DNA from 3 places in the Streptomyces sp. 12E genome. Region 1 is predicted to be linked to each of the others. Evidence: riboswitches for the same ligand, from Rfam matches in the RefSeq annotation. Region 1 holds a riboswitch; each other region holds the start of a gene.

Region 1 (6,738 bases):
TGCGCCGTGTGACGGCGCAGCGTGAGCAGCAGAGGGGGAAGCAGCAGACACTGGGCGGCTGCCAGCAGCCAGAACCAGCCGGTGTGCCCGGCCCGTTCGCCGAGGCCGTACAACTGCCCGCCCAGCACGCCGCTCGCGCAGGCGCCCAGGCCCGCGGCCAGCCGCTGCTGGCCGAAGACCACGGCGTCGGAGCGGGGGCTGCGGCGCAGCGCCTCCAGGTCGTTCTTGAGGAACAGCACGATGTCGCCCAGCGTGATCAGCGCCCCGCCCGCCAGCAGTGCCGTCCGGGTACCGGCCGCCAGCACGGCCAGGCCCGCCGCCAGCCCCGTGAAGCCGACCGCGAGGGCGAGGGCGTACGGCATGCGCCGGATCAGGCCGGACGCGAGTGGCTGTACGACGATGACCAGCGTGAAGCAGAGCAGCAGCACCACGCTGTAGAACGCGCTGGAGGCGCGCTCGACGGCGTACACCGCCAGGAAGTGCTGGAAGTGGAAGTAGAGGTAGAAGGCGAGCGCGTTGGCGGCGAACGGCAGGAGTGCCACGCCGGCCAGGAGCCCCGAGGGGGCAGTGTCCTCCGGCCCGGCGGGGTGCTCCGTGGTTGTCCCTGGCAGTCGTGCGTGTCCCGCCGTGATCGCGAGGAACAGCGTCGTCACGGCCGCGAACAGCCAGCCGGGTGACGAGAGGACGAACGGCCCGGCGATCAGCGGGCCCACGGCCATGCCCGCGTTGAGTGCCGCGTTGCCCGCCGACAGGAACGCCGGGCGGCGCTCGTCGTCGACGCCGTGCACCAGGTACGCCTTGTTCGCGGGCAGGTAGAGCGCGGCACCGCAGCACGTCAGGACCAGCGCCCAGACCGCGAGGGTCGGCCAGCGCAGGGCCAGCAGGAGTCCGGCGAAACCGACGGTGCGCACGACGAGTGCCCACAGCATCGTGCGGCGCAGTCCGATCCGGTCCGCGAGGGCTCCGCCGACGATGCCGCCGGAGAACTGCACGAGCGATGCCACGGCCAGGACGACGCCGACCGTGCCGAGCCCCATCCCGAGCCGTTCGTGCAGGAACACCGACATGAACGGCAGGACCATGAAGCTGCCGAGCGGAATGAGGAACGAGCTGAGCAGGAGGAACCGCAGCGGGCCGGTGAGCGGAAACAGCGAGGCCCGCAGACCAGGTCCCCGAGTGGTGCGCTCACCCACCGGGCGCCTCCCGGCCGGCCGGGTCGGTGAGTACCCGCAGGGCGCCCGCGGCGGCCACCGCGCGGTGGGTGGCGAGTTCGGCGGTCTCCGCCTCGGCGTACACGATGCCCGCGTAGCCGCGGCTGTCGCCGAGGTGCTCGATGAGGTCGCCGGTCTGCTTGACCGGGTACCAGGCGGGCGTTCCCGGCATGTCGGTGAGCCGGTCGAGCCCGGCGACCCCGGCGAACACGCCGGGCGCGGCCGGATAGCCCAGAACGAAGGCGACGGCCGGACCACCGGGCAGGTCCGCATCCATGAGACGAGGGCGGCGGCCGAGCGCGGCCTCGATCATCGCCTCGTACATGTTGACGCCGAGCGCCCGGCACATGCCCTCCCCGACCAGCGCGCCCCCGATCCGGGGATTGACCTCCACCACCTCCGGGCCGTCGGCGGTCAGCACGAACTCCACGTGCGAGAACCGGTCGGTGTAGCCGACGGCGGCGAGCACCCGGTCGAGCCAGCGCTCCAGCGATGTCCGCTGCGGGCCCGGAAAAGCGACGGGAAAGGCGGTGATCTCCTCCCGGAAGTGCGGCTCCGGTGACATGAGCCGACTGGAGACGCCCAGCAGCCGGGTGCGGCCGTCCCAGGTGAGCGTCTCGGCGCTGTACACCGGGCCGCTGAAATAGGGCTCGGCGAACAACCGTCCTTTCAGGTCCCGACCGGACGCCTCCGCCAGCGCCGCGTCGAGTTCGCCCTCGTCCCGGACCAGCCACACGTTCTGGCTTCCGGTGCCCGCCGTGTCCTTGAGCACGAGCGGCAGTCCCGCCTCCTTGAGCAGCAGTCCGCGTGCCTCGCGGTCCGGCTCGGCGTTCTCGACGGCCCTTCCGCGGGTGAGACCCGCGTCGTGCAGTCTGTTGCGTACGGCGGCCTTGTCCCGGGTCAGTCGCAGGACGGCTGGATCGAGACCGGGCAGGCCGAGGCGTTCGGTGAGGGCGGCGCCGGTGAGAGTCCAGGTGTCGGTGGAACTGATCAGGCCGCGCAGCCCCGGGGTGCGCCGGAGCAGATCGGCGGTTCGTTCCACGTCGAAGGTGTCGGTCACGACGACGTCGAGGGCGCCGGCGGGCAGCCGGTCCAGTTCGTAGGCGTAGTAGGCGGGGGCCCGGGTGAGGAGCAGCAGGCGCTCGCCGAGCCGGTCGGCGGCGCGGACCAGACGGCCGAGGCCGAAGGTCAGTGACTCCAGGCAGGCCACGGTCATGCCGCCTGCTCCTTCCAGCGGGCCGGACGGGGAGTGCGTTGCCACGTCATCCTCGACCAGGGCATGGCCATCTCCTCCGGAGTGCGGACCTCGAGGGGTTTCAGCGCGGCCGGGTCCAGGGCCTCGGCGTGCCGGGCGAACACGCGCTCCACGTAACGGTGTCCGGTGTCGGCCCCTACCACCAGGTGCAGTCGGTCGGGGTGACGGCGGGCCTCGTACGTCGCCGTCAGGTAGCCGGCGCCGGTGGACAGCCCGGCGAACACCGCGTGTTCGCGCAGCAGGGCGACCGCGCCGGACATGGCGTGGGTGAAGTCCAGCCAGTGCACGGTGTCGTAGAGGTGGTGGCGGACGTTGTCGAAGACGATCGACGAGCCGATGCCGGCGATGATCGCCTCGGGATCGTGATGGTCCTGGCTGCCGAAGGTGACGCTGCCGAAGGGCTGGACGCCGACCAGGCGCACCGAGGGGTCCGCAACGCGCAGGTGTTCCACGATGCCGCCGGTCGAAGCTCCGGAACCCACCCCGCCGACGACGGTCAGCGGTACGGCCGGGAACTCCGCCGCGATCCGGTCGGCGACCTCTCGGTAGCCGAGGTAGTGGACGTCGTCGTGGTACTGGCGCATCCAGTGGTGGCCAGGGCGCTCGGCGAGTATCTCGCGCACCCGCCGCACCCTCAGTTCCTGGTCGAGCTTGAGGTTCCGCGACGGTCTGACCTGTTCCACCGTGGCGCCGAGGATCTCCAGTTGAGCGAGGGTGGTGGCGTCGACGGTGGTGGACGCGACGATGTGGCACCGCATGCCGTACCGGTGGCAGGCCAGGGCGAGGGCGTAGGCGTAGATGCCGCTGGAGCTGTCGATCAGGGTCTGTCCCGGACGGACCGTGCCCCGCTCCAGCAGACGACGGACGGCGGCCAGAGCCGAGTAGATCTTCATCGACTCGAACCGCAGCAGGACCAGGCCGTCGGTGAGCCGGACGAGGTCCGGGACTTTGAGGGCGTCGGCGATGTGGGGGTGGATCACCCGTAGCCTCCTTGGGCGAAGGTGCACTGGTGGCCGAGCGAGTGGAAGAACGCGGAGAGTTCGGACTTGACCTCGGCCCGTGGGCGTGAGGCGAAGAGATAGCCGGCCAGGCAGCCGGTGTGGGCGACGAAGACGCCGTCGGCGCCGAACCGCTCACGATGGGCCTGCAGGCTGCCGAAGGTCGCCTTGGGCAGCACCTCCTGGGACAACGCGGCGCTGGTCGTCGCGGCGCGGGCGACGGCGCCCGGGTCGCCCGAGTCGAAGCCCTTCAGCAGATCGGTCAGGCACCGCTGGTACTCCTCGCCGCGGCGCCGGTAGTGGTCCAGCAGCAGGGGAGTGACGGCGGCGGTGTCCACCGTGCCGGGTTCCGTGACGAAGGCGGCGTGGAAGCCGATGTCCGGGCCCAGTCGCCGTACCACCCGGTGCCGGCCGCTGAGGTACAGGGCGAACTCGTCGAGGAAGACGCTGTCGGCGCGCTCGATGCCCGCCAGGACGCCGAGGACCACGTCCGTGTCGTACGGCAGGGAGAAGACGCGGAACAGGCAGCGCAGCGTCGCCACGATGTCCGCCGTGGAACTGGCCATCCCCACGCCCACCGGCAGTTCGGAGTGGGTGTGCCAGTCGCCCGGTGGCAGGGTGAGGCCGTAGTGGTCGAGGAAGAGCCGAACCGCTGTCGCCGACTTCTCACCCAGTGCCGGCGGACGCGGCGAGCCGACCGTCGTCCTCGGTGTGAAGTACACCCAGGAGTGACGGTCCACGGGAAAGGACACCACCGCGATCTCAGGATCGGTGCCCGCTCGCAACGGGCCCTGGTACAGCTCGCCCAGAGTGCCGTGGCAGACACCGGACACCGTGCCGCCGGACACGCCCGGTTCCTGGAGGACACCCGCGACGGGTCCGGGCATGGTCGGCCCCGGTCCGTCGGACGACACGCCGACCCGGGGTCGGTACGGCCGACGCGAACAGGCTGGGTCCCGCACAGCATCCTCCTCCGTACCGGGCCTTGCACACCGACAGGGAAGGAAGCGCGGCCACACGCACGACGTAGGACCGCCCATACCGCCGACCCAGTCCACGAGGTCACGCGCACAGCCCGCGCGGGACACGGGCGCAGTGGCAGGTCTTCGGACTCGCGGGCACGTCCGCCGAAAGGGCGTACACCTACCGGCCGTCTCTTCCCCGGCCCTGACGCGGGCCCAGTGACATCGACGGCTTTCGTTCCCACTCACCGCTGCGGGACAGCCCCGGATTCGCACCGGGTTCCCTCTTGCGTCGCGCCACCGGGCGTCCGGGCGGACGGGAGGCGCGAACCGACTGCGTGTACCAGCGTAGAGGCGCTCGTATCCCTGCGACAGTGGGGCTTCGGCGGTTGTCTTGAATGTGGAGGGGAGGCAGAAACCAGGTGTGCCCCGTGCAGTTCTCGTGGTGGCTCTGGCCGGATAACGCCTCTGGGGATCGCTGCCTCCTCAGCCAGACTTGTCGTCTCACACCACATGCGCACCGTTGCTGCGGTGGCCCGCGCCCGGGAGGCCCCTGATGACGTCAGACGTGAGGCCGGACGAGGACGGGGCGGTGACCCCGCCCGGACGGCGACGGCCTCCCGGCGACCGCGTCGCGCTCCGCGGCGACCTGCGGTCCGCGCTGCCCGACGCCACCACGGCGGTGGTGGTCACGGCGCTGGTCTTCGCGCTCTTGTGGGCGCGCATGGAGTCGGGTGCTTCGGACACCGTCGCGGTCATGCCGTTCATGGACGATCCCGGCACCTACTGGATGTACCTGCTCAGCCAGGCGTTCGGCTGGTCGGGGCTGCTGTGGGCCTGGGGCACGGTCATGCTCGGTCTGCTGCTGTCGGGGCCGCGCCCCGCCCGGCTGCCGGTCTCCCGGCAGGTGCTGGAGCGCTGGCACCGCACCACGAGCCTGACGACCATGGCGCTGATGTTCGCGCACGCGCTGATGTTCGCGGCGGAACTCGTGCGCTACGAGACGAAGGTGGACTGGGCCGAGCGGCTGTGGGTGGCCTTCGCCGACAGCTTCGTTCCCGGCTGGTACGACTCCGGAACCGGAAGGGTCGCCATCCCGATCGGCCAGGGCGCCCTGTACCTGGCGATTCCGCTGGGGCTGCTGTTCTACGTCCGGCACCGCATCGGAGCGAACACCTGGCGGCGGCTGCACCGGTTCGTGATCGTCGTCTACGTGCTGAGCGTGTGGCACACCCTGCTGTACGGAACCAACGTCTGGTACGGACAGTGGCCGCGCACCGTGCTGTGGCTGCTGCAACTGCCGGTCGCGGTACTGCTGTTGACGCGCCTGCTGAGACCGGCCCGGCGGGCCGAACGGCTGGGCTCCCCCGGCGGGGGAGCGGCCCGGCCGGGATGGTGGGTGCGGGCGGCGGGGCGGGTCGCCGTCGCAGCCGTCGTCGTCGGGATCGTCGTCGTGGTGGTGTCCGGCCGCGACGGCGGACGGGACCGTCCGGCCCATCCGCCCGCGACGGCCCCCCACGCCCAGGAGACGGACTGACGGCCGGCACCGGGCGGGCTGGCGGGACGGACGGCACGTCCGCGCGCTCAGGTCCCGGTACGGGTGTTTGCCTGCCTGGACGTCTGCGACCAGGCAGGCGTCGTCGTCCGGGAGTTCACGGCAACGAGGTGGAGCCGGGCGTCGAACGCGGGACCGGCCGCACCGCCGTGCGCGGTGAGCCGGCAGGGGTCCCGGCGGCATCGGCCCGGCCACGTCCGCTGGAGTGGTGTACCGGCGGCCACCCGGTATGACAGAGTCCGGCTACTCCCGCATCCGCAAGATCTCCGGCACCGCGGTCGCCGTCGTCGGCTCCGAGGACCTGACCCTTCAGGGCAGTGTGACAGGAACGCTCGCGTTCCCCGACACCGACGACGGAAGGCCGGCGGATCCCTCGACCGGGCGACGGACCGGGTCATGAAGGGGGGCGGCCACCGGCCGCCCCACAAGAAGGGCCCCGGCTCCGTCCACCACAAGGTGCGCAAGTACCTGTCGCGCAACTGAGCCCAGCAAGGAAGGTCGGAAGATCACCGTGGCCGATCCGCAGATGGTCCACCTGCTCTGGCACGTACACCACCACGCGCCGGAAGGAACGGAAGCCGAGCACTTCAAGGCTCCCGACGACTTCTGGGCCGATGAGGAGGCAGGGGACGACGTGAAACTGCTCGGCACCTACTCGAGCCGAGACGCCGCACGGGCCCGGATCCGACGAGCCCGCCGGCTCCCGGGCTTCAGCGACGAACCGGACTGCTTCTACGTGGAGGAGTTCGCCATGGAC
Region 2 (6,738 bases), 1.3 Mb from region 1:
CCGTACACCGGGGCGAAGCCCAGCCGCACCAGCCGCTGGTCGGCGACGCACTCCAGGTACTGCCGCATGGACTCGGTGTTCATGCCCGGCAGCCCGTCCCCGCACAGGTCACGCGCGAACTGCAGCTCCGCCTCGACCGCCTCGCGCAGCATGTCGGTGACCTGCTGACCGAGCTGCTCGTCGAACAGCTCCGGCTCCTCCTTGCGCACGGTGTCGACCACGTCGAAGGCGAAGGACATGTGCATCGTCTCGTCGCGGAACACCCAGTTGGTGCCGGTCGCCAGACCGTGCAGCAGGCCCCGGCCGCGGAACCAGTAGACGTAGGCGAACGCCCCGTAGAAGAACAGGCCCTCGATGCACGCGGCGAAGCAGATCAGGTTCAGCAGGAAGCGGCGGCGGTCCGCCTGCGTCTCCAGCCGGTCGATCTTCTCCACCGAGTCCATCCACCGGAAGCAGAACTCGGCCTTCTCCCGGATGGACGGGATGTTCTCCACGGCCGCGAAGGCCGCCGCCCGGTCGTCCGGGTCGGGCAGGTACGTGTCCAGCAGGGTCAGGTAGAACTGGACGTGCACCGCCTCCTCGAACAACTGCCGCGACAGGTACAGCCGCGCCTCCGGGGAGTTGATGTGCTTGTACAGGGTCAGCACCAGGTTGTTCGCCACGATCGAGTCGCCGGTCGCGAAGAACGCGACCAGCCGGCCGATCAGGTGCTGCTCCTCGGGGCTGAGCTTCGCCAGGTCGGCCACGTCCGAGTGGAGGTCCACCTCCTCCACGTGCCAGGTGTTCTTGATGGCGTCCCGGTAGCGCTCGTAGAAGTCGGGGTAGCGCATGGGGCGCAGGGTCAGCTCGAAGCCCGGGTCGAGCAGGTTCTTGGTTTCGCTGGTCATCACTGGCAGGCCTCGCAGGACTCGGGGTTTTCCAGGGAGCAGGCGACGGCATCGGGGTCGGCCGCCTGCCGGACGGGGACGGTGGTCCGGGCCGCCGCGCGGGCGATCCGGGTCGCCGGGCGGGAGCGCAGGTAGTACGTGGTCTTCAGGCCCTGTCTCCAGGCGTACGCGTACATCGAGGAGAGCTTGCCGATGGTCGGCGTCTCCAGGAACAGGTTCAGCGACTGGGCCTGGTCGAGGTACGGAGTGCGGGCGGCGGCCATGTCGATCAGACCGCGCTGCGGGATCTCCCAGGCGGTGCGGTACAGCCGCCGCACGTCCTCGGGGATCCACGCGAGGCCCTGCACGGAGCCGTTGGCTTCGCGCAGTGCCTCACGGGTGCGGGCGTCCCACACGCCGAGCCGCTTCAGGTCGTCCACCAGGTACGAGTTGACCTGGAGGAACTCGCCGGACAGCGTCTCGCGCTTGAACAGGTTGGACACCTGCGGCTCGATGCACTCGTACACGCCCGCGATCGACGCGATGGTGGCGGTGGGCGCGACCGCGAGGAGCAGCGAGTTGCGCATCCCGACGGAGGCGATCCGCGTGCGCAGCGCCGCCCAGCGCTCCGGCCAGGTGAGCTCGACGTCGTAGTGGTCGGGGTGCAGCACGCCCCGGGCGGTACGGGTCCTCTCCCAGGCCGGGAACGGGCCGCAGCGCTCGGCGAGGTCGGCGGAGGTCTCGTACGCGGCGAGCATGATCCGCTCGGCGATCCTCGTGGACAGGGCCTTCGCCTCCGGGGAGTCGAAGGGCAGCCGCAGCTTGAAGAAGACGTCCTGCAGGCCCATGACGCCGAGACCGACGGGGCGCCACTTGGCGTTGGAACGGCCCGCCTGCTCGGTCGGGTAGAAGTTGATGTCGACGACCCGGTCGAGGAACGTCACGGCCGTGCGCACCGTCTCGTCGAGGCGCTCCCAGTCGACGTCCCCGTCCGCCACGAAGGCGCCGAGGTTGACCGACCCCAGGTTGCAGACCGCCGTCTCCCCGTCGTCGGTGACCTCCAGGATCTCGGTGCACAGGTTCGAGGAGTGGATGACGTGACCCGGCTCGGCCGTCTGGTTCGCCGTGCGGTTGGCGGCGTCCTTGAAGGTCATCCAGCCGTTGCCGGTCTGCGCGAGGGTGCGCATCATGCGGCCGTACAGCTCGCGGGCCGGGAGGGTCTTCTTCGCCAGGCCCGCCGCCTCGGCGGCCCGGTACGCAGCGTCGAACTCCTCGCCCCACAGGTCGACCAGTCCGGGCACGTCCGCCGGGGAGAACAGCGACCACCGCCCGTCGGCGTCCACCCGGCGCATGAACTCGTCCGGCACCCAGTGCGCGAGGTTCAGGTTGTGCGTGCGGCGGGCGTCCTCGCCGGTGTTGTCGCGCAGCTCCAGGAACTCCTCGATGTCGGAGTGCCAGGTCTCCAGGTAGACCGCCGCCGCCCCCTTGCGCCGCCCGCCCTGGTTCACGGCGGCGACCGAGGCGTCGAGCGTCTTCAGGAACGGGACGATGCCGTTGGAGTGCCCGTTGGTGCCGCGGATCAGCGAACCCCGGGCGCGGACGCGGGAGTAGGACAGGCCGATGCCGCCGGCGTGCTTGGAGAGGCGGGCGACCTGGTGGTAGCGGTCGTAGATCGAGTCCAGCTCGTCCTTGGGGGAGTCGAGGAGGTAGCAGGACGACATCTGCGGGTGCCGCGTGCCGGAGTTGAACAACGTGGGGGAGGAGGGCAGGTAGTCCAGACGACTCATCAGCCCGTAGAGCGCGGTGACCTCGTCCAGGGAGCGCGCGCTGTCGTCCTCGGCGAGTCCGGCGGCGACCCGCAGCAGGAAGTGCTGGGGCGTCTCGACGACCTTGCGGGTGACCGGGTGCCGCAGCAGGTAGCGGCTGTGCAGGGTGCGCAGGCCGAAGTAACCGAAGCGGTCGTCGGCCCCGGGGTCGATCAGCGCGTCCAGGCGGACGGCGTGCAGCCGGACGAACCCGGCGGTCCGGTCGGCGATCAGGCCCTCGCGGTGCCCGGTCGCGACCGACTCGGTGAACGAGGTGACGCCCTGTGAGGCGGCCTCGGCGCGGATGGAGACGGTGAGCAGCCGGGCGGCGAGCCGGGAGTAGGCCGGGTCCTCGGAGATGAGCCCGGCCGCCGCCTCGGTGGCCAGCTCCCGCAGCTCCGCCGCGTCGGCGGAGGCGGACCGGCCGCGCAGCGCGGCGGCGGCGACCCGGCCGGGGTCGGCGTCCGGCAGGTCGGCGGTCAGCTCGGTCAGGGTCCGCAGCAGCGCGGCACCGGGGCCGCCGCTCTCCTCGGTCACGTCGGTCGCTGAGGCCGGATCGGCTGGCGCGATGGTCACGTGGGGCTCTCCCTCGCTCGGCACGGGGCCTCGAGGAGGGCAGGGGGCAGCACACGAGCGCACACGGCGTCGCGTCCACCGGCCCATTCCGCGAGGCCCGGACGTCCAGGCACCCGGACCGGACGGCCGGGCGCACTGTCGGCAGGTCCTCGGACTGACGCCCGTGCGCGCACCTCGGCGAGGGCGGGCATGGGTACACCGTTGCGGGACAGTTCCGGATTCACACCGGATTCCCCTGCGACGACAGCGAGCATGAGCATACATCTTGTGTCAGGCGCCGCCGACAACCCCATATGTTGTGTCGCGGAGGTGTCAGAGCGTCAACTCGTAAGCGAGGAGGGTGATGTCGTCCAGCTCCGGCAGGGGGTTCCAGTCGCGCTCCGGGGAGCGGGTGAAACCGAGCCGCTCGTAGACGCGGTGGGCGGCACGCATGGTGCGCTGGGTCGACAGCACGACCCGTCCGCACCCCTCGACGGCCCGCGCCCGGTCCACACAGGCGCGCACCAGGGCCTCCCCGGCGCCCCGCCCCCGCCCCGCACGGGCGACCGCGAGCATCCGGATCTCCGCCTCGCCCGGCCGCGCCATGTCGGCCATCGGGCCGGGACCCGGCACGAAGGTCACTCCGCCCAGCACCGTCCCGTTCGCCACGGCGACCAGCACCTCGGCGGCGGCCGCCCGCTTCCCCACGTCCCGCAGCTCCCCGAGGTAGGGGTCGCTCCCCCCGAAGTCCAGCAGTCCGTCCAGCAGATAGGCCTGGGCGGTGATCTCACCGAGCTCTTCGTGCTCGCCGGGTTCCACCGGCCGGATGACGATGTCCATGAGCGGAGTGTGCCGGACGGGTACGACGACGGGCCGCCGGTTTTCCCGGCGGCCCGTCGTCGTACCCGTCGCGTCAGTGGGCGCTGCCCGCCGTGGCCGGCGGAAGCTCCGCCTGGACGCCGGGGTCGCCCGCGTCCGCCGTGTAGTCCTCCGGCTTGGTCCGGTCGACGCCCTCGGGCGCCTTGAGGGCCCGCATGACGAAGGTCAGCACGACCGTGACCAGGACGTTGAGCACGAACGCGGTGAGGCCGATGTAACCGATCTCGCCGATGCCCGGGATCTCCTTCGACGACCCGCCGAAGTGCTTCTGCGTCGGCGAGGCCACCCCGTACGCGGCGACCGTGCCGTAGACCATGCCGACCGCCCAGCCGCCGATCAGCGCCCAGCGGTGGAACCAGCGGGTGAACAGACCGCCCACCAGCGCCGGGAAGGTCTGCAGGATCCAGATGCCGCCCAGCAGCTGGAAGTTGATGGCGACCGTCTTGTCCATGGTCAGGACGAAGGCCAGCGCGCCCACCTTCACCAGCAGGGACACGGTCTTGGAGACCTGGGTCTCCTGCTTCGGTGTCGCGTCCGGCTTGATGAAGTCCTTGTAGATGTTGCGGGTGAAGAGGTTCGCCGCCGCGATCGACATGATCGCCGCCGGCACCAGCGCGCCGATGCCGATCGCCGCGAAGGCCACGCCCGCGAACCAGTCGGGGAACATGTTCTCGAACAGCTGCGGGATCGCCAGCTGGCCGTTGCTGACGTTGACCCCGGCCGCGATCGCCATGAAGCCGAGCAGCGCCAGCAGGCCCAGCATCAGGGAGTACAGCGGCAGGATCGTGGTGTTGCGGCGGATCACCTCACGGCTGCGCGAGGACAGCGTCGCGGTGATCGAGTGCGGGTACATGAACAGCGCGAGCGCCGAGCCGAGCGCCAGCGTGGCGTACGTCCACTGGCCCGCCTCGCCCGGTACCAGCGCCCCGCGCGGGGCGCCCGTGGCCGGGTTGGTCTGGCTGTACGCCTCGCTCGCGGAGGCGAAGATCTCGTCGAAGCCGCCCAGCTTGATCGGGATGTAGATGATCGCCACCGCGATCACGAGGTAGATCAGCGTGTCCTTGACGAACGCGATCAGCGCGGGCGCCCGCAGACCCGAGGAGTACGTGTACGCCGCCAGCACACCGAAGGCGATCAGCAGCGGCAGGTCCTTGACGAACCAGTTGGTGTCCTCGCCGCCGCCGACGCCCATCACGTCCAGCACGGCCTGGATGCCGACCAGTTGGAGCGCGATGTACGGCATCGTGGCCAGGATGCCGGTGACCGCGACGGCCAGCGACAGCCCCTTGGAGTCGAACCGGCCGCACACGAAGTCGGACGTCGTCACATAGCCGTGCCGGTGCGACACCGACCACAGCCGGGGCAGGAAGGTGAAGATCAGCGGGTACACCAGGATCGTGTACGGCACCGCGAAGAAGCCGGCCGCGCCCGCCGCGTAGATCGCCGCTGGCACGGCCACGAAGGTGTACGCGGTGTACAGGTCGCCGCCGAGCAGGAACCAGGTGACCCAGGTCCCGAAGGACCGCCCGCCCAGTCCCCACTCGTCGAGGCTGTGCTCGTTCTCGGCCTTGCGCCAGCGTGCGGCCATGAATCCCATGGCCGTGACCAGCACGAAGAAGAAGATGAAGACGGCGAGTGCCACGCCGTTCACGCCGTCGTTCACTTCGACGCACCGCCCTTCGAGGCCGAGCGGGCGCGCTGGTCACGCTGCCAGAGCTTGTACGCGACCATCGTCAGCGCGGTGGAGAGGAGCACCCACAGCATCTGATACCAGTAGAAGAACGGAATGCCGATGACGACGGGGTCGGTCTTGGCGTACGAACCGACCCACAGCATGGCCACGAACGGTGCGACGAGACAGAGGGCGATGACGACGCGGACGGGCGTCACCACCTGCCCTCCTCTGGTTTCTGGGGTTTGTGACATCAGACGGCTCCCGTCCCCTCACTGATCACCGGCGGTGGTGCGCAGGGAAATCTAGGTCAGGGTGCGGTGCGGCCGTAACCCCTCGTCGGCGGAGCGGTGCCCGACAAGCGGCCCGACCGAGGGGCGGCAGCGGCGAAAACCTCGCCGACCGCCCGTTTCACCGGGGTTCGCGGGGCGCTTCAAAGGCGGCTCGGCCCCCCGGCACGGGAGCCGTCGGCGTCACTCCTGCGGGCGCTTCAGACGGGCGACGAACTTGTACCGGTCGCCCCGGTACACCGACCGCACCCACTCCACCGGCTGTCCGCCGCGGTCCCGCGAGTGCCGGGACAGCATCAGCATCGGCAGGCCGACGTCAGTGCCGAGCAGACCGGCCTCGCGCGGGGTGGCCAGGGACGTCTCGATGGTCTCCTCGGCCTCCGCGAGATGGACGTCGTACACCTCGGCGAGGGCGGTGTAGAGGGAGGTGTACTTCGTCAGGCTGCGGCGCAGCGCGGGGAAACGCTTGGCGCTCAGATGGGTGGTCTCGATGGCCATCGGCTCGCCGTTGGCCATGCGCAGCCGCTCGATGCGCAGCACCCGCCCGCCGGCCGTGATGTCGAGCAGCCCGGCGAGCCGGTCGTCGGCGGTGATGTAGCCGAGGTCCAGCAGCTGCGAGGTGGGCTCCAGACCCTGGGCGCGCATGTCCTCGGTGTACGACGTGAGCTGGA
Region 3 (6,738 bases), 4.4 Mb from region 1:
GCCGCCCGGGGACGTCCTGAGCGCGGCGTCGCTGGCGTACCGGCCGACGGCCACCGCGGCGGCGCCGGCGCCTATCACGGCGGTGACGGCAGCGGCCGTCGCTCTGACAGTGCGCACGTTCTCCAGTGTCATGTCGGAACGTGTACCCGGCCAGTGGGGGCGGTCACCGGCGGAGGGTTCGGGGCGGGTCGTCCCGCCCCGCCGCCCCTTCCCGCCCCTGGGGGCCGTGCCCCCGGACCCCTTCGGCCCTGCGGGCCGCGCCCTCAGGCGCCGGACGGGCCGGACCGCTGCCCGTACCCCCGCAGCCGCTCCCCCGCCTCCGCCACCTGCGCCGGGGTCAGCAGGTGCGGGGACAGGCCCGGGACGGAGGAGGCGGTCAGCCAGAGGCGGCACATCCATTCCAGCTGGGCCGTGCGGTCGTAGGCCTGGGCGAGGGTCGCGCCGTGGGCGACGGTGCCGTGGTTCCGCAGGAGGCAACCGGTGCGGCCGTCGAGGGCGCGGAGCATGTTCTCGGCCAGTTCGTCCGTGCCGTACGTCGCGTAGCGGGCGACCCGGACGGGCCCGCCGAGTGCCGCCGCCATGTAGTGGATCAGCGGCAGCTCGTCGACGAGCGTGGAGACCGCCGTCGCGTGCACGGCGTGCGTGTGCACGACGGCGCGCGCGCCGGTCGTGCGGTACACCGCGAGATGCACGGGCAGCTCGCTGGTGGGGACGAGCGAGCCGAGGACCTGCCGGCCGGCGAGGTCGACGCCCGTCACGTCGTCCGGCGTCAGCCGGTCGTACGGCACCCCCGACGGCGTGACCAGGACGGTCCCGCCGATCCGCACCGAGACGTTGCCGGAGGTGCCGACGACGAGTCCGTCGGCGACGGTCCGGCGCGCGGTCCCGACGAGTTCCGTCCAGGCGCGCGCCTCCTCCTCGCTCATGTCCCGGGCGTCCCCCGCCTCCCGCACGTCCCCTCGCCGTTCAGCCATGCCGTGATCCTGCCAGGCGGCCCCCCGTCACCGCGGCACCGCCATCCGGCGGAGCGCCCACCCCCTCTTACGGTCACCACGATGCCCGTTCCAGTTCATCTTCCGTTCACCCTGGTTACCTACATTCGACCAGCCAATGACCTCGAACGATTGCCTGGGTAAATGGAAAGCTTCTCGCTGATCCTCGCGATTGTGGTGGTAACCGCACTCGCGTTCGATTTCACGAACGGTTTCCACGACACCGCGAACGCGATGGCAACGACCATTTCGACCGGTGCGATGAGGCCCAAGGCTGCGGTGGCCATGTCCGCCGTCCTGAACCTCGTCGGTGCTTTTCTCTCGGTGGAGGTCGCCAACACGATCTCCAAAGGACTCGTCGACGAGTCCGGCATCCGTCCCGAGGTCATCTTCGCCGCCTTGGTCGGCGCGATCCTCTGGAACCTCCTGACCTGGCTGGTCGGTCTGCCGTCCAGCTCCTCGCACGCCCTCATGGGCGGTCTGATCGGCGCCACCGTCGCCTCCGCCGGCCTCGGCGCGGTGCACGGCGACGTGCTGGTCACCAAGGTCCTGATCCCCGCGATCGCCGCCCCGCTGGTGGCCGGACTCGCCGCGATGTTCGCGACCCGGCTGACCTACCGCCTGGGACGGGGGGCCGACAGCAAGGCCTCCGAGAAGGGCTACCGCGCCGGGCAGATCGCCTCCGCGGGCCTGGTCTCCCTGGCCCACGGCACCAACGACGCCCAGAAGACGATGGGCATCATCACCCTCGCCCTGGTCGCCGGCGGCGCCGTCGCCCCCGACTCCGACCCGCCGCTGTGGGTCATCCTCTCCGCGGGCATCGCCATCGCGCTCGGCACCTACCTCGGCGGCTGGCGCATCATCCGCACCATGGGCAAGGGCCTGACCGACCTCCAGCCGCAGCAGGGCTTCGCCGCCCAGACCAGCGCCGCGACGGTCATCCTGGCCTCCTCGCACCTCGGCTTCTCCCTCTCCACCACGCATTCCGTTTCCGGTTCCGTGATGGGCGCGGGCCTGGGCCGCAAGGGCGGTGTCGTCCGCTGGTCGACGGCCACCCGGATGTTCGTCGCCTGGGGCCTGACGCTGCCCGCGGCGGCCCTGGTCGCGGCGCTCGCCGAGTGGATCTGCGGCTTCGGCAGCTGGGGCACCGCCCTCGTGGCCGTCTTCCTGGTCGCCTCCAGCGCGGCGATCTGGAAGATCTCCCGGCGCGAGGTCGTCGACCACACCAACGTCAACGACCACGAGGCACCGGAGGCGGAGCCGTCCGGCGTGGTGACGCAGGCGATGGCCGCGGTGACCCCGCCCCCGGCGGGCACCGTGCCCGACGACCTCTCGGCCACCATCCCGGCGCCGGCGCCCGCCGATCCGGCGGCCCCGTCGGCCACGACCACCGTCTGACCGCGGCCCGGCAGATCCGGTACGAAGGAAGAAGAGCACCGTGAAGATCGACTGGGCGGCCCTCGGCTCCGTCTTCGGCGTCAGCCTCGTGGTCACCGTGGCCCTGGTGGGCCTGTTCACCCTCGGCATCAACGGCCTGTCCCGCCGCGAGCGGTCCGCCGCCCAGGGCCGGTCCGCGGCCCTGGCGGTCAGCGGCGCCTACGCCTGCTTCGCGGCGTGCGCGGCGGCGGTGGGATACGGCATCTACCTGATCATGGCCTGATCACAGGCCGCACCCGTCCGGGCGGGCGGTGCGGGAGCCCCGGCTCCCGCACCGCCCGCCCGCGTGTACGCGTCCCCGCCCGGGGTTCACCCGCCGGAGCCCCTCTGTGGGCCTCAGCACACTTCAGCCTCGCAGGTCAACGGCAAGTTGACGGCTCTTCCGGGACCGTGGTGGACTGCCTCAGCCACTACGGCGGCAGGAGAGGAAGCCGGTGCGATTCCGGCGCGGTCCCGCCACTGTCACCGGGGTGAACACCCCGGGAGCCAGGAACTCTCACCGCCGGTCTCGTCGAACCAGGGCGCGGACACCCTGAGTGAGGACATAACGCCATGCGCGGCTGCCTGCCGAGGTCGATCAGCGACACCCCGCCCCGCTTCGGGGCCGCTCCCTCCGGTTCCGTCACCGGCTGACCCATGGGTGCCGATCGCGTGTTCGCGTACGGCGCCGCCGCCGGCCTCCTCGGCGACCTGCTGCTCGGCGATCCCCGCCGGGGACATCCGGTCGCCGCTTTCGGGCGGGCCGCGGCTGCCGTGGAACGGGTGCTGTGGCGGGACGACCGGGGCCGGGGCGCGGTGCACACCGCCGTGTGCGTCGGCGGGGCCGTCGCGCTGGGGAGCCTGGCCGCACGCCTCGTGCGCTCCTCCCCCGCCGCCTCCGTCGCCCTGACCGGTGTCGCCACCTGGGCCGTCGTCGGCGGGACCTCGCTGGCCCGGGAGGCCCGCACCATCGGACGGGCGCTGGAGGCCGGGGACGTCGAGGCGGCCCGGGCACGGCTGCCGCACCTGTGCGGCCGGGACCCGCAGGCCCTGGACGCCGACGGGATCGCCCGCGCGGTGGTCGAGTCCGTCGCCGAGAACACCTCCGACGCCGTGGTGGGCGCGCTGGTGTGGGGCGCCGTCGCCGGGGTGCCGGGACTGCTCGGGTTCCGGGCCGTCAACACGCTGGACGCGATGGTCGGCCACAAGTCCCCCCGTTACCGCCGCTACGGCTGGGCCTCCGCCCGCCTCGACGACGTCGCCGGGTGGCCGGGGGCGCGGCTGACCGCCGTGCTCGCCGCGCTCGCGGGGCCGGATCCGCGCGGGGCCGTGCGGGCGTGGCGCGCGGACGCGGCGAAGCACCCGAGCCCCAACGCCGGGCCCGTCGAGGCGTCCTTCGCGGGCGCGCTCGGCGTACGGCTCGGCGGGACCCTCTCCTACGGCGGGCGGGTCGAACACCGGCCCGTCCTGGGCGGCGGCGGGCGTGCCGTGGCCGTGTCCGACATCGACCGGGCGGTACGGCTCTCACGACGGGTCGGCTGGCTCGCGCTCGGGGCCGGCGTCGCCGTACGGAGCGTCATGAAGGGACGTGCGTCATGAGCGGTGGAGGGCTGCTGGTCGCCGGGACCACCTCGGACGCCGGCAAGAGCGTGGTGACCGCCGGGATCTGCCGGTGGCTGGTGCGACGCGGCGTGAAGGTCGCGCCGTTCAAGGCGCAGAACATGTCGCTGAACTCGTTCGTGACGCGGGAGGGCGCCGAGATCGGGCGGGCACAGGCCATGCAGGCCCAGGCCTGCCGGATCGAGCCGACCGCGCTGATGAACCCGGTGCTGCTCAAGCCGGGCGGCGAGCGGTCCAGCCAGGTGGTGCTGCTGGGCAGGCCGGTCGGCGAGATGAGCGCGCGCGGCTACCACGGCGGGCGGCAGCAACGGCTCCTCGGCACGGTGCTGGACTGTCTGGAGCGGTTGCGGGGCACGTATGACGCGGTGATCTGTGAGGGGGCCGGCAGCCCGGCCGAGATCAATCTGCGGCGCACCGACATCGTGAACATGGGGATCGCCCGGAACGCCGGGCTGCCGGTCCTCGTGGTCGGCGACATCGACCGGGGCGGCGTCTTCGCCTCCTTCTTCGGCACCGTCGCACTGCTCTCCCCCGAGGACCAGGAGCTGGTCGCCGGGTTCCTGGTGAACAAGTTCCGGGGTGATGTGTCGCTCCTGGAACCCGGTCTCGACATGCTGCACGGTCTGACCGGGCGGCGGACGTACGGCGTGCTGCCGTTCCGGCACGGGCTCGGCATCGACGAGGAGGACGGACTGAGGGTGTCGCTGCGCGGCGCCGTGCGGGAGTCCGCGGTGGCCGCGCCGGTCGGTGAGGACGTGCTGCGGGTCGCCGTGTGCGCGGTGCCGCTGATGTCCAACTTCACGGACGTGGACGCGCTCGCCGCCGAACCGGGTGTCGTGGTGCGGTTCGTGGACCGGCCCGAGGAGCTCGCCGACGCCGACCTCGTGGTCGTACCGGGCACCCGCGGGACCGTGCGGGCGCTGCGGTGGCTGCGGGAGCGCGGGCTGGCGGACGCGCTGAGGCGGCGGGCGGCCGAGGGACGGCCCGTGCTGGGGATCTGCGGGGGCTTCCAGATCCTCGGCGAACACATCGAGGACGAGGTCGAGAGCCGCGCGGGGCACGTCGACGGGCTCGGCGTCCTGCCCGTGCGGGTGCGGTTCGCCCGCGAGAAGACGCTCACCCGGCCCGCCGGCCGGGCCCTCGGGGAACCCGTCGAGGGGTACGAGATCCATCACGGGGTCGCCGAAGTCCTCGGAGGCGAAGCCTTCCTGGACGGCTGCCGGGTCGGGCAGACCTGGGGAACGCACTGGCACGGCTCGCTGGAGTCGGACGGTTTCCGGCGGGCCTTCCTGCGCGAGGTGGCCGCCGCCGCGGGCCGCCGCTTCGTACCGGCCCCCGACACCTCGTTCGCCGCGCTGCGCGAGGAGCAGCTCGACCGGCTCGGCGACCTGATCGAACAGCACGCGGACACGGACGCGCTGTGGCGGCTCATCGAGTCCGGCGCGCCACAAGGACTGCCCTTCATTCCACCGGGAGCGCCCGCATGAGCACTGTGTTGTTGTTGTCGACCGCCGACACGGACCTGTTGGCGGCCCGTGCCTCCGGCGCCTCCTACCGGATCGGCAACCCGACCCGCGTGGACGTGGCGGACGAGCTGCCCGCGCTGCTGGACGGGGCGGACCTCGCCGTCGTACGGCTGCTGGGCGGCAAGCGCGCCTGGGAGGACGGGCTCGCCGCGCTGAGAGCGTCCGGGATCCCGGCGGTGCTGCTCGGCGGGGAGACCGTGCCGGACGCGGAGCTCATGGCCGAGTCGACGGTGCCGGCCGGTGTGGTGGCGCAGGCGCTGCGGTACCTCGTCGAGGGCGGCCCGGAGAACCTGACCGAGCTGGCCCGGTTCCTGTCGGACACCGTGCTGCTGACCGGCGAGGGCTTCGAGGAGCCGCGGAAGATGCCGGAGTACGGCGTCCACGGCGAGCGCGCCCTGGAACAGGGCCGCCCGACGGTCGGCGTGCTCTTCTACCGCGCCCACGAACTGAGCGGCAACACCGCCTTCGTGGACACGCTGTGCGACGCGATCGAGGCGCGGGGCGCCAACGCCCTGCCCGTGTACTGCGGTTCGCTGCGCGGCGCCGACCCGGAGCTGTACGGGCTGCTGGCGAAGGCCGACACCCTGGTCGCCACCGTGCTCGCGGCCGGCGGCACGCACGCCTCGCAGGCGTCGGCGGGCGGTGACGAGGAGGCCTGGGACGTCGGGGCGCTCGCCGACCTGGACGTGCCGGTGCTGCAGGGGCTCTGCCTCACCTCCTCGCGCGCCGCGTGGGAGGAGTCCGACGCCGCCCTGTCCCCCATGGACGCGGCGATGCAGGTCGCCATCCCCGAGTTCGACGGCCGGCTGATCACCGTCCCGTTCTCCTTCAAGGAGCAGGGCCCCGACGACGTCCCGGTGTACGTCGCCGACCCGGAGCGGGCCGCGCGGGTGGCCGGGATCGCCGTGCGGCACGCCCGGCTGGGGCACAAGCCGAACGCCGAGAAGAAGCTCGCGCTCGTCTTCACCGCGTACCCGACGAAGCACTCGCGCGTCGGCAACGCGGTGGGGCTCGACACCCCCGCCTCGGCGGTGCGGGTGCTGGACGCGCTGCGGGAGGCGGGCTATTCCCTGACCGAATATCCGGACAACGGGGACGAGTTGATCCACCGGCTGATCGAGGCCGGCGGCCACGACGTCGAGTGGCTGACCGAGGAGCAGCTGGCCGCCGCGCCCGCGCGGGTG

Evidence for each region. A riboswitch is a leader RNA that binds a small molecule or an ion and turns the genes downstream of it on or off. The one in region 1 is predicted to bind cobalamin.
Region 2: another riboswitch for cobalamin. It lies ahead of ACZ8ZB_RS22745 (ribonucleoside-diphosphate reductase subunit alpha); the one in region 1 lies ahead of ACZ8ZB_RS28160 (GHMP family kinase ATP-binding protein).
Region 3: another riboswitch for cobalamin. It lies ahead of ACZ8ZB_RS07970 (cobalamin biosynthesis protein); the one in region 1 lies ahead of ACZ8ZB_RS28160 (GHMP family kinase ATP-binding protein).

Annotation. Positions count from the first base shown of each region.
Region 1 is NZ_JBVNCJ010000001.1:6,131,351-6,138,088, forward strand. It holds gene ACZ8ZB_RS28145 (MFS transporter) at 1-1,193, opposite strand, end outside; gene ACZ8ZB_RS28150 (ATP-grasp domain-containing protein) at 1,186-2,427, opposite strand; gene ACZ8ZB_RS28155 (cysteine synthase family protein) at 2,424-3,446, opposite strand; gene ACZ8ZB_RS28160 (GHMP family kinase ATP-binding protein) at 3,443-4,351, opposite strand; cobalamin riboswitch at 4,546-4,776, opposite strand; gene ACZ8ZB_RS28165 (ferric reductase-like transmembrane domain-containing protein) at 4,983-5,963, shown strand; gene ACZ8ZB_RS28170 (hypothetical protein) at 6,211-6,381, shown strand; gene ACZ8ZB_RS28175 (DUF7336 domain-containing protein) at 6,493-6,738, shown strand, end outside.
Region 2 is NZ_JBVNCJ010000001.1:4,877,297-4,884,034, forward strand. It holds gene ACZ8ZB_RS22740 (ribonucleotide-diphosphate reductase subunit beta) at 1-887, opposite strand, end outside; gene ACZ8ZB_RS22745 (ribonucleoside-diphosphate reductase subunit alpha) at 887-3,247, opposite strand; cobalamin riboswitch at 3,371-3,547, opposite strand; gene ACZ8ZB_RS22750 (GNAT family N-acetyltransferase) at 3,560-4,066, opposite strand; gene mctP (monocarboxylate uptake permease MctP) at 4,140-5,768, opposite strand; gene ACZ8ZB_RS22760 (DUF3311 domain-containing protein) at 5,765-6,031, opposite strand; gene ACZ8ZB_RS22765 (GntR family transcriptional regulator) at 6,251-6,738, opposite strand, start outside.
Region 3 is NZ_JBVNCJ010000001.1:1,684,244-1,690,981, forward strand. It holds gene ACZ8ZB_RS07950 (alpha/beta hydrolase) at 1-117, opposite strand, end outside; gene ACZ8ZB_RS07955 (class II aldolase/adducin family protein) at 264-974, opposite strand; gene ACZ8ZB_RS07960 (inorganic phosphate transporter) at 1,137-2,390, shown strand; gene ACZ8ZB_RS07965 (hypothetical protein) at 2,431-2,652, shown strand; cobalamin riboswitch at 2,807-2,944, shown strand; gene ACZ8ZB_RS07970 (cobalamin biosynthesis protein) at 3,066-4,007, shown strand; gene ACZ8ZB_RS07975 (cobyric acid synthase) at 4,004-5,515, shown strand; gene cobN (cobaltochelatase subunit CobN) at 5,512-6,738, shown strand, end outside.